2 regions of the Pseudomonas sp. JDS08PS003 genome follow, and region 1 is predicted to be linked to the other one. Evidence: riboswitches for the same ligand, from Rfam matches in the RefSeq annotation. Region 1 holds a riboswitch; the other holds the start of a gene.

Region 1 (7,252 bases):
TGCTCGCCGAGGCTGCGAAGACCCAGGGCGCAATACAGTGCAACGATCTCCACCAGCCAACCGATGTAGGGCAGCCAGGACAGGGCCGTGGCCAACAGGGTCAAGGGCAGCACCGCCAGTACCCAAGCCGTGACCCCATGGCTGCGCCAGCCTCGGCCGGCGGCGTTGAAACGTTGCTCGATACGATCCGCCACACGGCCAAAGGCCACCAGCGGATGCCAGCGCTTGGGTTCGCCCAGCAGCGCATCCAGCGCCACCCCGGCGACACTCAGCAACGCCACACTCATTGACTCACTCCCCAGTAATTCTCATACAGCAACTCACTCAATGGCCGGGGTTGCGCCCAGCCCTGCAGCGCCAGCATCGGCGCCGGATAGAACTCGGTAACCGGTCCCAGGCACAACACGGCCAAGGGTTTGGCGCCGGCGGGTAATCCCAGCAGGTCGGCCAGGGCCTGGGGCTCGAACAGCGAAACCCAGCCCATGCCCAGGCCTTCGCTGCGGGCCGCCAGCCAAAGGTTCTGAATGGCACAGGACAGCGAGGCCAGGTCCATTTCCGGCAGGGTCCGCCGTCCAAAGACATGCCGCTCGCGCCCATCCATCAACGCCGCCACCAGCACCTCGGCACAGTCATTGATGCCTTCGACCTTGAGCTTCATGAACTCGTCGGAACGCTCCCCCAACGCCTCGGCAGTGCGCACCCGCTCCTCCTCCACCAACTGCTGGATTCGTCCACGCAGTGGTCGATCGCTGATACGGATAAAGCGCCAGGGTTGCATCAACCCGACACTGGGCGCCTGATGCGCCGCTTCCAGCAAACGCTGCAGCAGCTCGGGCGCGACACTGCCACCGGCGAAGTGACGCATGTCCCGGCGTTCGGCAATGGCGCGATAAACCGCCTCACGCTCCGCCGCAGAAAACCCCTGCTCACTCACCTGCCACGCCCTCTGCAGAAGCCGGCACGAACAACGCCGCCACCGCCGCCGGATTGGACGGAAAGTAAAAGTGCACATAGGAGGCAGTCATCCGCCCATCGCGATACACCGCTTCCGCACCACGACCACCATTGGGACTGATGCCACGGGCAATCGGCTCGAGTTGCGTGCTGGTCAGGGAATGATGATAGGTGTGGCCACGCAAGCTGCCCTCCGGCAACTCCACCGCTTGCAAGGCCAGGGCCGCCAGGCGTTTTTGCATCACGGCATCGCCGGGCAGCAACCCCAAGAGATTGGCACGCAGCCCTTCGACGTCGGTCAGGGAGTCCAGCAAATACAGCATGCCACCACACTCCGCGAGCAACGGCTTGCCCGCACCATGGTGAGCACGAATAGCGCCCAGCATCGCGGTGTTTTGCGCCAGTGCCTGATGGTGCAATTCGGGGTAGCCACCGGGCAGGTACAAACTGTCCGCCTCCGGCAACTCGGTGTCATGAATCGGCGAGAAGAAGCTCAACTGCGCGCCCATGGCCCGCAACAGATCCAGGTTGGCGCCATAGGTAAAGGCAAACGCCTCATCCCGCGCTACGGCGATTCGCACACCCGCCAGCAAAGGCTCGCAGGGCTCCGGCGTGGGTGCGGCAAAGCTCACTGCCGGCGGCAGTGCCACTTGGCAACTGCTGGCCAGGGCTGCAGCGGCGGCATCAAGACGCAGGTCCAGATCATTCAGTTCGCTGGCCTGCACCAGCCCCAAATGGCGGCTGGGCAGCTCGATGTCAGTCTCCCGGGACAAGGCTCCATACCAGCGCAGTCCCTCGGTGAGGCTGCCTTCAAGCAACTGCGCGTGACGCAAGGTGCCTACCCGGTTGGCCAGCACCCCAGCGAACGGCAGGTCCGGCTGATAGCGGGCCAGTCCCAGGGCCAGCGCACCAAAGGTCTGGGCCATGGCGGTGCCATCGATCACCCCCAGCACCGGGACTCCGAAATGCCGTGCCAGATCCGCGCTGGAGGGCGTGCCGTCGAACAGCCCCATGACCCCCTCGATCAGAATCAGGTCCGCTTCGCCCGCAGCCTCCCAAAGCAAGCGGCGGCTTTCTTGCTCCCCGACCATCCACATGTCCAGCTGGTACACCGGAGCACCGCTGGCTCGCTCAAGAATCATTGGATCGAGAAAATCCGGACCGCACTTGAATACCCGTACCTTGCGCCCCTGGTTGCGGTGCAAACGGGCCAATGCCGCGGTCACGGTGGTCTTGCCCTGGCCGGAAGCCGGCGCGGCGATCAATACCGCCGGGCAATGACGAACATCGGTCATGAATTCACACTCACAGCTCAACACCTTTCTGCGCCTTGATACCGGCCTGGAACGCATGCTTGATCATGCCCATTTCAGTGACGGTATCCGCCAGCTCGATCATCTCCGGCTTGGCGCCGCGGCCGGTTACCACCACGTGCTGCATGGGGGGACGGGCCTGCAGGTCACTGAGCACCTGATCCAGATCCAGGTAGCCGTGCTTGAGGGCGATGTTCAACTCGTCGAGTACTACCAGGCCAATCTCCGGGTCGTTCAGCAGCTCCCTGGATACCGCCCAGGCCGCTTCGGCCGCAGCAATGTCGCGCTGGCGATCCTGGGTTTCCCAGGTGAAACCCTCACCCATCACGTGAAACCGCACCTGCTCTGGAAAACGCCGGAAGAACAACTCTTCGCCGGTGCTGTTACGGCCCTTGATGAACTGCACCACGCCGCACTGCATACCGTGGCCCATGGACCGCGCCAGCATGCCGAAGGCCGAACTGCTCTTGCCCTTGCCATTGCCGGTCAGCACCAGCAACAAGCCACATTCGTTGGGCGAGTTGGCGATGCGCTCATCGATCACGGCTTTTTTGCGCAACATGCGCGCCAGATGGCGTTCGTCACGATCGGGGGATTCACTCATGGGGCAGCTCTCCGTTGGGGCTGGGGAACGGCGGGCAGGAAAAGAAAGAGACGGCGCTAGCCTGGCATCGCCCACCGTGATGCCGTTGGATGGATCAGGCCGGTCTCCGGGCTCATGAGGGGCATCGCTGCCGGGCTGCGCGCCTTCCCATGTCATCGACACAGTGGCATCTGGCACAGCCTTGACTCATCTACCGTTGCGGGGGCAGCGCCGGAATCGTTGCCGTGTCCATCGCTGGAACAGGCACTGACCGGCTTCCCTGTTTCACTCTGTCGACCACGGGCCACAGAGCACCTGAAACAAGTCGCGAAGGTTAGAGGGTTGGGGGTGGAGCGTCAATTAAAGCCGGCCGTCGCACATCGCACAAAACTGCACTGCATCAACAAACTGGCGCCAATCTTGTGCCACACTCAGAGCAATGATATCAAATAGCCACATTCCGGGACCCAGGTCCTGCCACACAACAATAAGGGGTGAGTTCGATGCAAGGCATGATCATCAGCAATCCAAAGCTGGAATTCCTGCGCCCGATGCTGGAACGCTGGTTCGATTGCATTGACCGCTACAACGCAGTCCGCGGCGATAACGAAACCCCGTACTGGTTCGATGAAAAGGCCAACCTGGGATTACTCTCCGCGGCCGCCTGGATGGCGGAGATGATCAGCCTGGAACACAGCCCCAGCAAGAAGCAGCAGGAGGAAGGTGCTCGCAACGCTCGTACCGACCTGTATCTGGCCACCAAGGACGAACGCGCTTATATCCAGACCACTCAGCGCTGGCCACGGGTCAACAGCCTGCACCTGACCCAGCCATTGCTGGACATTGCCAGTGACGCCAAAAAGATCAGCTATCCCAGCGACCTGAGGCTCGGCTGCCTGTTTGTAGCCCCGCAAAAAGCCCAGCACAGCGCCTCTCCCGAAGAACTTCAGGACATGCTGGACGAGTTGCAAAAGGAGCACTGCTGCGCCGTAGCCTGGTACTTCCCCTACGCCTACCGCAAGCTGCATAACGAAAGCGGCCACTACCATCCGGGTATTGCCGTACTGTTCAAGGAGGCCCGCTGATCAGGCGGAACCATCGACTGGCTATGCTCCTCTATGACTACGACGTTCGTGCACTCATAGGGAAATCAGCATGCTCAAGCTTCAACACACCTTGCTTATCGTTATCGCCGCCGGCCTCACCGCCTGCGGCGAAACCTCCAGCCTGCAAGTCTCAGACGGCACCGGACCGAACCCCAAGCTGCCGGAACCCAATCCCACGCTGATCCCCACGGTCAATATTGCCCCTGCCATCGGCTGGCCCCAAGGCGCAAAACCCACGGCCGCAGCCGGCACCCAGGTTGCCGCCTTCGCCGAAAACCTCGACCACCCACGCTGGCTGTATGTATTGCCCAATGGCGATGTATTGGTAGCTGAAACCAATGCACCACCCAAGCCGGATGACAGTCAGGGCATTCGTGGCTGGATCGCCGGAAAAGTAATGGGCCGAGCCGGCGCAGCCGTCCCCAGCGCCAATCGCATTACCCTGTTGCGGGACCAGGATCACGACGGCGTGGCGGAAACCCGCAGCCTGTTCCTGGAGAACCTCAACTCCCCCTTCGGCATGACCCTGGTGGGCAATGATCTATATGTGGCGGACACCGACAAGCTGCTGCGCTTCCCCTATCAGAACGGTGACACCCACATCAGTGCAGCCCCCACCAAGGTGCTCGACCTCCCCGGCGGCACACTCAACCACCACTGGACCAAGAACGTCATCGCCAGCAAGGACGCAAGCAAGCTTTATGTCACCGTCGGCTCGAACAGTAACGTTGGGGAAAATGGCCTGGATAAAGAAGAAGGCCGTGCGGCCATCTGGGAAGTGGATCGGGCCAGTGGCAAGCATCGCCTGTTCGCCACCGGCCTGCGCAACCCCAATGGCCTGGCCTGGGAGCCGGTCAGCGGAGCGCTATGGACCGCAGTCAATGAGCGCGACGAAATCGGCAGCGATCTGGTTCCGGATTACATCACCTCGGTCAAGGACGGGGCTTTTTATGGCTGGCCCTTCAGTTACTACGGGCAACACGTGGACGTGCGGGTCAAGCCACAAAACCTCGAGCAGGTGACCAAGGCAATCGCTCCGGATTACGCCGTGGGCCCACATACGGCCTCACTGGGCCTGACCTTCGCCGAAGGCAGCAAACTTCCCGCCCCCTTTACAGAAGGCGCCTTCATCGGCCAGCACGGGTCCTGGAACCGCAAGCCCCACAGCGGCTACAAGGTGATATTCGTGCCTTTCAGCGCGGGCAAACCCCAGGGACAACCAATCGACGTACTCAGCGGCTTTCTCAATGCCGATGAAAAAGCCCTGGGGCGCCCGGTCGGGGTAGTCATCGATCAGCAAGGAGGCCTATTGGTCGCCGATGATGTCGGCAACAAGATCTGGCGGGTATCCGCCGCCAAGGCGCCCTGAGTTCAGCGCTTGCGGCACAGGGTCAGGCCATCCCCCAGGGGCAGCAGTGACAAGTCGATGCGCGAGTCATCCTTCAAGGCACGATTGAGCGCCTGGATGGCTCGGGTATCCTCACTGGCGGCATTCGCCTCCAGCACTCGCCCGCTCCATAGCGTGTTGTCGAACACCACCAGCCCCCCAACTCGCAGCAAACGCAGGGCGAACTCCAGGTAGGCCGGGTAATTGGCCTTGTCCGCATCGATAAAGATCAGATCGAAAGACTCAAGCGGGCCCGCCTGCTCCAGGCCAGCCAGGGTCTCTAGCGCAGGCGACAGGCGCAGGTCAATACGCTGGTCGACTCCCGCCTCCTTCCAGTAACGACGGGCGGTGGCATTGTAGTCACCGGGAATGTCACAACAGGTCAACGAACCGTCGTCGGGTAGCGCCTGAGCCATGCACAAGGCGCTATAGCCGGTGAAGGTCCCGACCTCGAGGATCCGGCGAGCACCGGTGAGCTTGATCAGCAGCGCGAGGAACTGCCCTTGTTCCGGCGCCACTTGCCAGCGCGCATTGGGCAGCGCCTGGGTTTCGTCACGCAAACGACGCAATAGGGGCGTCTCACGCAGTGAAACGTCCAGCAGGTACTGATAAAGGGCATCGTCGAGGTTGAGAGTACGAGCAGTCACGAGCACCTCGACAGGGAAGGCTTATGGATTGTGCGCCAGATGTTCCGGCTGCAGTACACGCTTGGCGCTCAGGTAGGCCTTCTGCCAATAGGCCTTGGACAGACTGTCGAGCTTAACGGTGCCACCTGTGGCCGGGGCGTGCACGAAACGTCCTTCGCCAACATAAATCCCGGCATGGCTGACCTGAGAACCGCCATTGGTGGCAAAGAAGATCAGGTCACCGGTCTGCAAGGCATTCTTGCCCACATCCGGCGCCTGCATGCCAATCATTTCCCGAGTCGAGCGCGGCAAGGAAATACCCGCCGCATCACGGTAGACATAACCAATCAGACCGCTGCAATCGAATCCGGAGTCCGGAGTATTGCCACCCCAGCGATAAGGCGTGCCTACCAGGCCCAAGGCGCGAAACAGCACGTCTTCGGCAACCGGAGAAAAAGCCTGGGAGGAGTTGAATACCGGAGCACGTACCACAGGCGCCGGAGGCGGTGTACGGCTGGCGCAGGCACTGAGCAGTGCAGCGAGGGCAATAAGCGCAAAACGGGCCGAGGTCGACATAAGCTGAACAATCCTGATCGGGATGCGGCTTTCTCTGCCGTGGTACTGAAAACAAAACCGCGTAAGCAGGGCTTACGCGGTTAGTTTCAACAATAGATCAGGATTCTAGCGTCTACACGCCAAACTTCAAGTAAGACTTTAACTTCGCCCTACAAATAGTCTGCTTATTTACGTGCAGTGACTACAGTCGGCGCCATGGCGAGGGCTCGCTTGGCTTCGATGAAGGTCTTGCTCCAGTAGCTGTCACCCAGGCTATCGACCCGCACGCCACCACTGCGACGACTGCTGGAGTGGATGAACTGATCATCCCCCAGGTAGATACCGGCGTGGCTGACGCGCCCACGGCCATTGGTGCTGAAGAACAGCAGATCACCCGGCTTGAGGTTGTTGCGTGCGACCAGAGGAGCCTTGACGTTGATCATTTCGCGAGTGGAACGCGGCAGGTTCATGCCCGCCTCTTCGCGAAACAGATAACCGATGAAACCGCTGCAATCGAAGCCGGCCTCCGAGGTACCGCCGAAACGGTAACGGGTACCGATCAAGGACATGCCGCGCTCGAGGATGCTGTCAGCCAGAACTGGCAACTGGTAAGGCTTGCTGTCAGAGAACTCTGCCAGTTCCTTTTCAGTTGCCAGCTCTTCCTGGTAAACAGCGGAAGACTGGTTTTTTGCGGAGACTTGAGCCTGTTGCACGGGCTGCTGCTGAGA
Region 2 (7,252 bases), 870 kb from region 1:
AACTGGGGCATCGCACGCCATTGCAGCCCAATGCCAAGTTGCCCAGTGAAATCGCCCTGGGCCTGAACCGGGAGAACATGTGCCCGCAGCCGGCGGAGTTCGACGCCTATGCCGGCGCGCATCCGAAAGAGGGCATGCCGCTGGCGGTCACCGGTCTTACCGATCAGCAATACCAGACCCTGCAACGCTGGCTGGCCTCCGGCGCACCCATCGACGAGCAGGGTCTGGCCCCCAGTGCCCGGGAAAGCCTGCAAGTGGCTCAGTGGGAGAACCTGCTCAACGCCCCTGGCGCTCGGGAAAGCCTGGTGGCGCGCTGGCTCTACGAACACTGGTTCCTGGCCCATGTCTATTTCGAAGGCGGCGAGCCGGGGCACTTCTTCCAGTGGGTGCGCTCGCGTACCCCCAGCGGCCAGCCCATTGACCTGATCAACACCCGTCGCCCCAACGACGACCCGGGCACCCAGGTGTATTACCGCCTGTGGCCGGTGCAAGGGGTGATCGTGCACAAGACCCACATCACCTACCCGCTGAGCGCGGCGAAGATGGCCCGGGTCAAGACCCTGTTCTACAGCGGCGACTGGCAGGTCACTGCCTTGCCGGGCTACGGACCCGGGCGCCGAGCCAATCCGTTCGAGACCTTTGAGGCGATTCCGGCCAAGGCCCGCTACCAGTTCATGCTCGATAACGCCGAATACTTCGTGCGCACCTTCATTCGTGGCCCGGTGTGCCGCGGGCAGATCGCCACCGATGTGATCCGCGACAACTTCTGGGCGCTGTTCCAGGCCCCGGAACATGACCTGTACATCACCGATCCGACCTATCGCGGCCAGGTCACGCCGCTGCTGGCCATGCCCGGGCAGAACGACGATGTCGGCAGCGTGCTCAGCTTGTGGCTGTCCTATCGCGACAAGCGCAACGAGTACGAAGCCCTGCGCCGCGACTTCTATGCAGACTCTCCGGCACCCAGTTGGTCAACCCTGTGGGCCGGCAACGACAACGCGCTGCTCAGCATCTTCCGTCACTTCGACAGTGCTTCGGTGACCAAGGGCCTGATCGGCGAGGTGCCGCAGACGATGTGGCTGTTCGACTACCCGCTGCTGGAGCGCACCTATTATCAGCTGGCAGTGAATTTCGACGTGTTCGGCAACGTTTCCCACCAGGCCCAGACCCGGCTGTACTTCGACCTGATCCGCAACGGCGCCGAGCAGAACTTCCTGCGCCTGATGCCCGCCGGTACCCGCGAGGATTTCCTCGACGATTGGTACCAGAACAGCGGCAAGTTCAAGATGTGGCTGGATTACGAGTCCATCGACGATGACAAGCGCAGCGCGCTGAAACTGGACCCCAAGGACCCGAAGAAAGACTTCGCCCATCAGTTGCTGGCGCGCTATGGCGAGCTCAATGCCAAGCCCGACCCGATCAATCGCTGTGACAGTGCCTATTGCTCGCGGCCCAATATCGACCCGGCGCTGCAGGATGCCGAGCAGGCCCTGAGCAGCCTGGCGTCGCGCCCGGCGGCGGGGCTCAAGGTCATCGAACAGTTGCCGGAAGCCACCCTGCTGCGGGTCCAGGCCCCGAGCGGCAAGCGCGAGTTCTACAGCATGCTGCGCAATCGCGCCCACAGTAACGTGGCTTTCATGCTGGGCGAGTCGCTACGCTACCAGCCGGGCCTGGACACCCTGACCATTTTCCCGGGCATTCTCAGCAGTTATCCGAATTTCATGTTCAACGTTCCCACCGAGCAGGTGCCGGCGTTTGTCCAGGCCATGCAAGAGGCCCGGGACGCTGCCGGCTTCGAGAAGATCGTCGATCGCTGGGGGATTCGCCGCAGTCATCCGCAGTTCTGGCAGTACTTCCACGACCAGACCCGCTATCTACAGGAAGTCGACCCGGTCGAGGCCGGCGTCATGGACATGAACCGTTACGAAAACCTCTGATACAGGGCCGCTATCTGTCCTCGGGCCGCCTACTGACGGGGCCCGGGGATGCCCTATACCAAGGTCTATCCCGACAAAAATACTAGGACTTTGTCAGCGGCGTCGATTGGCGTAAACTGCGCCCACGTCTGCGAGGAACCACCATGAGCGCCATAACCATTACCGACGCCGCCCACGATTATCTGGCTGATCTGCTATCCAAGCAGAACACCCCGGGGATTGGCATCCGCATCTTCATTACCCAGCCAGGGACTCAGTACGCCGAGACCTGCATCGCCTATTGCAAGCCGGGCGAAGAGAAACCCGAAGACAAGGCCCTTGGCCTGAAGAGCTTCACCGCCTACATCGACGCCTTCAGCGAAGGTTTCCTCGATGACGCGGTGGTCGACTACGCCACCGACCGCATGGGCGGCCAACTGACCATCAAGGCGCCCAACGCCAAGGTGCCGATGGTCAATGCCGACAGTCCGGTCAACGAGCGCATCAACTACTACCTGCAAACCGAGATCAACCCGGGGCTGGCCAGCCACGGCGGCCAGGTCAGCCTAATCGACGTCGTTGACGACGGCATCGCCGTGCTGCAATTCGGTGGCGGTTGCCAGGGTTGCGGCCAGGCCGACGTGACCTTGAAGGAAGGCATCGAGCGCACCTTGCTCGAGCGCATCCCCGAGCTCAAGGGCGTCCGCGACGTCACCGACCACACGCAGAAAGAAAACGCCTACTACTAAGGCGTTCGCTGCGAACTAAAAAACGGCGCCCCGTGAGCGCCGTTTTTTATGCCCGCAAGTCCCCCCCAAAAAAACTTCCGTAGGAGCCGGCTTGCCGGCGAATGGGCCCCCGAGCCTTGCACCGATACCGAGGACGCCTTCGCTGGCAAGCCAGCTCCTACAAAGGGGGAGAGGTGTCAGGGGCGATAGAGGTGCGCGTGTCCGGCGCGATACAGGGACGACTCGCTGAAAACATCCGTGGCCAGCACCCGGCCCACCAGGATCAGCGCCGTGCGCCGGAAACCCTTGGCCGCGACCTGCTCGGCAATGTCGGCCAGGGTCCCCAGGACCCAGTCCTGGTCCGGCCAGGTGGCACGATGCACCACCGCAATCGGGCAGTCGGCGCCGTAGTGCGGCAGCAGCTCGGCGACGATTTTCTCCAGGTGATTGACCCCCAGGTGAATCGCCATGGTGGCGCCGTGGGCCGCCAGGCTGGCGAATTCCTCACCGGCAGGCATGGCGGTCTTGTCCGCATAGCGGGTGAGAATCACGCTCTGGGACACATCCGGCAAGGTCAGCTCGGCCCCCAGCAGCGCGGCGCAGGCCGCTGTGGCGGTGACTCCGGGGACGATTTCGAAGGCAATGCCCAACTCCCGCAGGCAGCGGATCTGTTCACCGATGGCGCCATACAGGCTCGGGTCGCCGGAATGTACCCGGGCCACATCCTGTCCTTGGGCATGGGCTTCCCGGATGGCCTCGATGATCTGTTCAAGGTGCAGTTCGGCGCTGTTGATCACCCGCTCAGCACGGTGGCCTTCCAGTACGGCCTGAGGCACCAGGGAGCCGGCGTAGATGATCACCGGGCAGCGATGGATCAGGCGCTGGCCCTTGACCGTGATCAGTTCCGGGTCGCCGGGACCGGCACCGATGAAATAGACAGTCATGGCTGTCTCCTGTGAGAAAGGGGCTGGAGCCGTGCTTCAAATGAAGATTGCTCATGATCAAGGCGGGGGATTATCGAGGATTTTACCGGCAAGCGGCCATTGCCAGGGTGGCCTGGGCGTATTTCTGACGAGGGATCAGCAGTTGGGCCGGGCCGGGATGCAGCTGTTCGGCCATGGCCAGGGCAGCACTTTCGGCAACGCCGTAGCAGCCGGTACGTTCAAAGGCGATCTGTGAACGGTGGCTGAGGCGCAGGGCATAAGGTGCCAGTTGCATGCTGCTGAAACAGGTCAGTGGCAGTGCCAGTTGCTCGGCCAACTCCAGCAGACCGGGCTCGGCCTGTTTCAGGTCGATGCTCGCCAGGGCGAAAACCTGCTGCGTATCGATGCGATGGGCTTCCAGCACCTGATCCAGCAGCGCGCGCAGCGTGGTCACCGGGCAGCCTTTCTGGCAGCCCAGGCCGACCACCAGGGTCGACGCTGCGCGCACTTCGATCATGCCGAGTACTGATCCGTGTTCCTGCGCCGGAACAACCAGGCGCTGATCAGCCCGAGGGCCAGCCAGAAGGCGGCGTTGGTCAACTGCGAGGCGATTTTGAATTGTGCCTCCAGCTCTTCCGGGGCCAGCATCGAATGCACTTCCGGTTGTGGCGCGCCGATCACGTGAGGCACGGCGATGATGGCCGCGCCCAGCAGTTTCAGCAGCCAGTTGCCGGCGAACACGATCAGGGCAAGGCCCACGGCGGTGGAAGCGGCAGCGCCGACCCACCACACCTGGCGCTGTACCAGGTCGGCGGCGGCGGTGCCCGGCAACTCCGGTGGCAAGCCCAGGGTCGGCGCCAGGCAGAAGGTCGCATAACCCGCCAGGCCCCAGAGCAGGCCCTGGGAGGTGCGACTGGGCGCCCGCAGGGTGTAGAGCCCGGCCAGCATCAGGGCGAAGCCGACGGCCACCACCAGATTGCCGCCCGTGGTGGACAGCACTCGCTGCCAGCCATCTTCCGGTTCCCAGGCTTCGGCGTCGTGGCTGTGGCCGGCCATGGCGCCTTCGGCGTGTTCATGGACTTCTGCGGCCGGGGCCTTTTCATAGGTTTCCGCCTGCAGAATCAGCGGGGCCACCCAGAAGCTTTGCAGCAGGGTCAGCAGCAAGGCCGCCAGCAACCCGGTGAACCCTGCGGTTTGCGCAATACGCTTGATCATGTCGGCAGGTCTCAGTGGCAAGGGAAAGCAGCGCTGTGACGGGTGTCGTGGGCGGCGTTGTGCACCGCTTCGATATGGGAGAAGCCGGCGAAGTACACCAGGCAGGCGCCCAGCAGCGAAGCGCCGATGGCGGCCACCAGGCGCTGGCTCAGGGTGGAGGTGCTGCTGGTGGAATGGCTGGTGCTGCTGATGATCGACATGGCGCTTCCCTCTGGAGTGTCAGCGGGGAGAGTGGCGCAGGAAAACCCCGCGTGACCGGCACGCAGGGTTTGCAACAGCGCCCGCCCACCGCGGGTTTGTTATGTGTGTGTTGCGGGCCGGTCTCCGGGCTGGCGAGGGGCAGGGGCCGAGTCATGTCGGACCGTGCCGGCAAGTGTCGCCTTCCCATGCCTTGGCACAGTGGATCTGACACTTCGCTCGCTTACCGTTGCGGGGGCAGCACCGGACTGGTCACGGCTTTTGTAGTAAAGCACGTGATTCACCGGTTTCCCGTTTCACCCTGTGAAGGGCACCCGTAACAAGGCGCGTAGGAAATCATGGCCGGGGTAACGTCGTCAATTGCGGACGCCGGCGCATTGCCGATTGACCGTCCCCCGCGCTCTGCGTAGCCTTGCGCCTTCGAGGTTCTTCGACCAGCGGTCGAAGCTAAGAAGGGAACGCGGTCGATGCCGCGGCTGCCCCCGCAACTGTGAAGGGTTTCATTTCTGCAAGGCCACTGCATTCGCGTCCGGAACGCCTGCGGGAAGGCGCAGAAACCGCCAGTCCAATGACTGGCAAGCCCTCAGCCAGGAGACCTGCCTCGATCCCAGATTCTCACTACAACCGGGCGGGGTGATCCGGTGGCGAAATCTCCGCGCGCTCCTGCGCTGCGGCTCTCGTCCCGTTTGCCCGCCACCTTTGCCAAGGGGCATCCGATGAAAACACTGGCCAAACTTCCCGTCACCATCGTCACCGGCTTCCTTGGCTCGGGTAAGACCACCTTGCTGCGGCACATGCTGGACAACGCCCAGGGCCGGCGCATCGCGGTCATCGTCAACGAGTTCGGCGAGCTGGGCATCGATGGCGAGATCCTCAAGCAATGCTCCATCGGCTGCACCGAGGAAGAGGCCAGTGGCCGGGTCTATGAGCTGGCCAACGGCTGCCTGTGCTGCACCGTGCAGGAAGAGTTCTTCCCGGTGATGCGCGAACTGGTGGCGCGCCGCGGCGATCTGGATCACATCCTCATCGAAACCTCCGGCCTGGCCTTGCCCAAGCCCCTGGTCCAGGCCTTCCAGTGGCCGGAAATCCGCAGCGCCTGCACCGTCGATGCAGTGATCACCGTGGTCGACAGCCCGGCCGTGGCCGCTGGCACCTTCGCCGCGTTTCCCGATCAGGTGGACGCCCAGCGCAAGCTCGACCCCAACCTGGACCACGAATCGCCCCTGCATGAGCTGTTCGCCGACCAGCTGTCCAGCGCCGATCTGGTGATCCTCAACAAGACCGACCTGATCAACCCCGAAGACCTGGCCAAGGTGCGCCTGGAAGTGGCCGAAGAGCTGCCGCCAGCAGTCAAAGTCATCGAAGCCAGCAGCGGCCGCCTGCCGCTGGACGTGCTGCTGGGCCTGGGCGCCGGCTCCGAGGAGCACATCGACGGCCGCCACAGCCACCACGATCACCACCACGACGGTGACGACGACCACGACGATCACGATCACGACGCCTTCGATTCCATCTCCATCGAACTGCCCCAGGCCGACGAAAGCCTGCTGCTGGACGCCCTGACCCAACTGGTGGTCAAGCACGGCATCCTGCGGGTCAAGGGTTTTGCCGCGATCCCCAACAAGCCGATGCGTCTGCTGATCCAGGGCGTGGGCACGCGCTTCGACAAGCACTTCGACCGCAAGTGGGGGGCTGACGAAGCCCGCACCACGCGCCTAGTGCTGATCGGCCAGGAACTGGACGCCGCTCAGCTCGAAGCGCAACTGCGCGCCGCCCTCAGCGTGTAACCCATGCACCTGCTCAGGACCCAGCCCGGCGGTTTCGTGTCGGATGACAATATTGCCGACCTTGGACAGACCCCCGCCGAGCTGGTGATCCTGTGCAGCGGCGACTCCAGCCTGGCGCTGCTGGCGGACGCTGCCGAGCAATTGCCCGAGGACTACCCCAGCTTTCGCCTGGCCAACCCGATGCAGGTGCAGAACCATGCGTCGGTGGACCTGTATGTGGACGAAGTGCTGCGCCACGCCAAGGTGATCCTGATTTCCCTGCACGGCGGCATTGGTTACTGGCGTTACGGCGTCGAACGGCTGGTGGAACTGTCCCGACGCGGAGTGCAGTTGATCCTGGTGCCGGGGGACGATCGCCCGGACCCGGAGCTCAGCGACCTGAGCACGGTACCGGCCACCGAGCGTGATCGCCTGTGGCAATACTTGCGTCAGGGCGGCCGCGATAACGCCTTGAACTTCTATCGTTGCCTGGCCAGCGGCCTGCT

The links. A riboswitch is a leader RNA that binds a small molecule or an ion and turns the genes downstream of it on or off. The one in region 1 is predicted to bind cobalamin.
Region 2: another riboswitch for cobalamin. It lies ahead of cobW (cobalamin biosynthesis protein CobW); the one in region 1 lies ahead of cobO (cob(I)yrinic acid a,c-diamide adenosyltransferase).

What each region holds. Positions count from the first base shown of each region.
Region 1 is NZ_CP120724.1:5,406,947-5,414,198, forward strand. Features, by position in the region: gene cbiB (adenosylcobinamide-phosphate synthase CbiB) at 1-287, opposite strand, end outside; gene bluB (5,6-dimethylbenzimidazole synthase) at 284-934, opposite strand; gene P7C00_RS23855 (cobyrinate a,c-diamide synthase) at 927-2,249, opposite strand; gene cobO (cob(I)yrinic acid a,c-diamide adenosyltransferase) at 2,260-2,871, opposite strand; cobalamin riboswitch at 2,951-3,184, opposite strand; gene P7C00_RS23865 (hypothetical protein) at 3,354-3,935, shown strand; gene P7C00_RS23870 (sorbosone dehydrogenase family protein) at 4,006-5,325, shown strand; gene P7C00_RS23875 (class I SAM-dependent methyltransferase) at 5,328-5,990, opposite strand; gene P7C00_RS23880 (C40 family peptidase) at 6,012-6,545, opposite strand; gene P7C00_RS23885 (C40 family peptidase) at 6,710-7,252, opposite strand, start outside.
Region 2 is NZ_CP120724.1:4,533,286-4,540,537, reverse strand. Features, by position in the region: gene P7C00_RS20120 (fatty acid cis/trans isomerase) at 1-1,937, shown strand, start outside; gene nfuA (Fe-S biogenesis protein NfuA) at 2,081-2,665, shown strand; gene cobM (precorrin-4 C(11)-methyltransferase) at 2,842-3,588, opposite strand; gene P7C00_RS20105 (cobalamin biosynthesis protein) at 3,671-4,084, opposite strand; gene P7C00_RS20100 (CbtA family protein) at 4,081-4,782, opposite strand; gene P7C00_RS20095 (CbtB-domain containing protein) at 4,794-4,982, opposite strand; cobalamin riboswitch at 5,080-5,313, opposite strand; cobalamin riboswitch at 5,387-5,599, shown strand; gene cobW (cobalamin biosynthesis protein CobW) at 5,697-6,767, shown strand; gene cobN (cobaltochelatase subunit CobN) at 6,771-7,252, shown strand, end outside.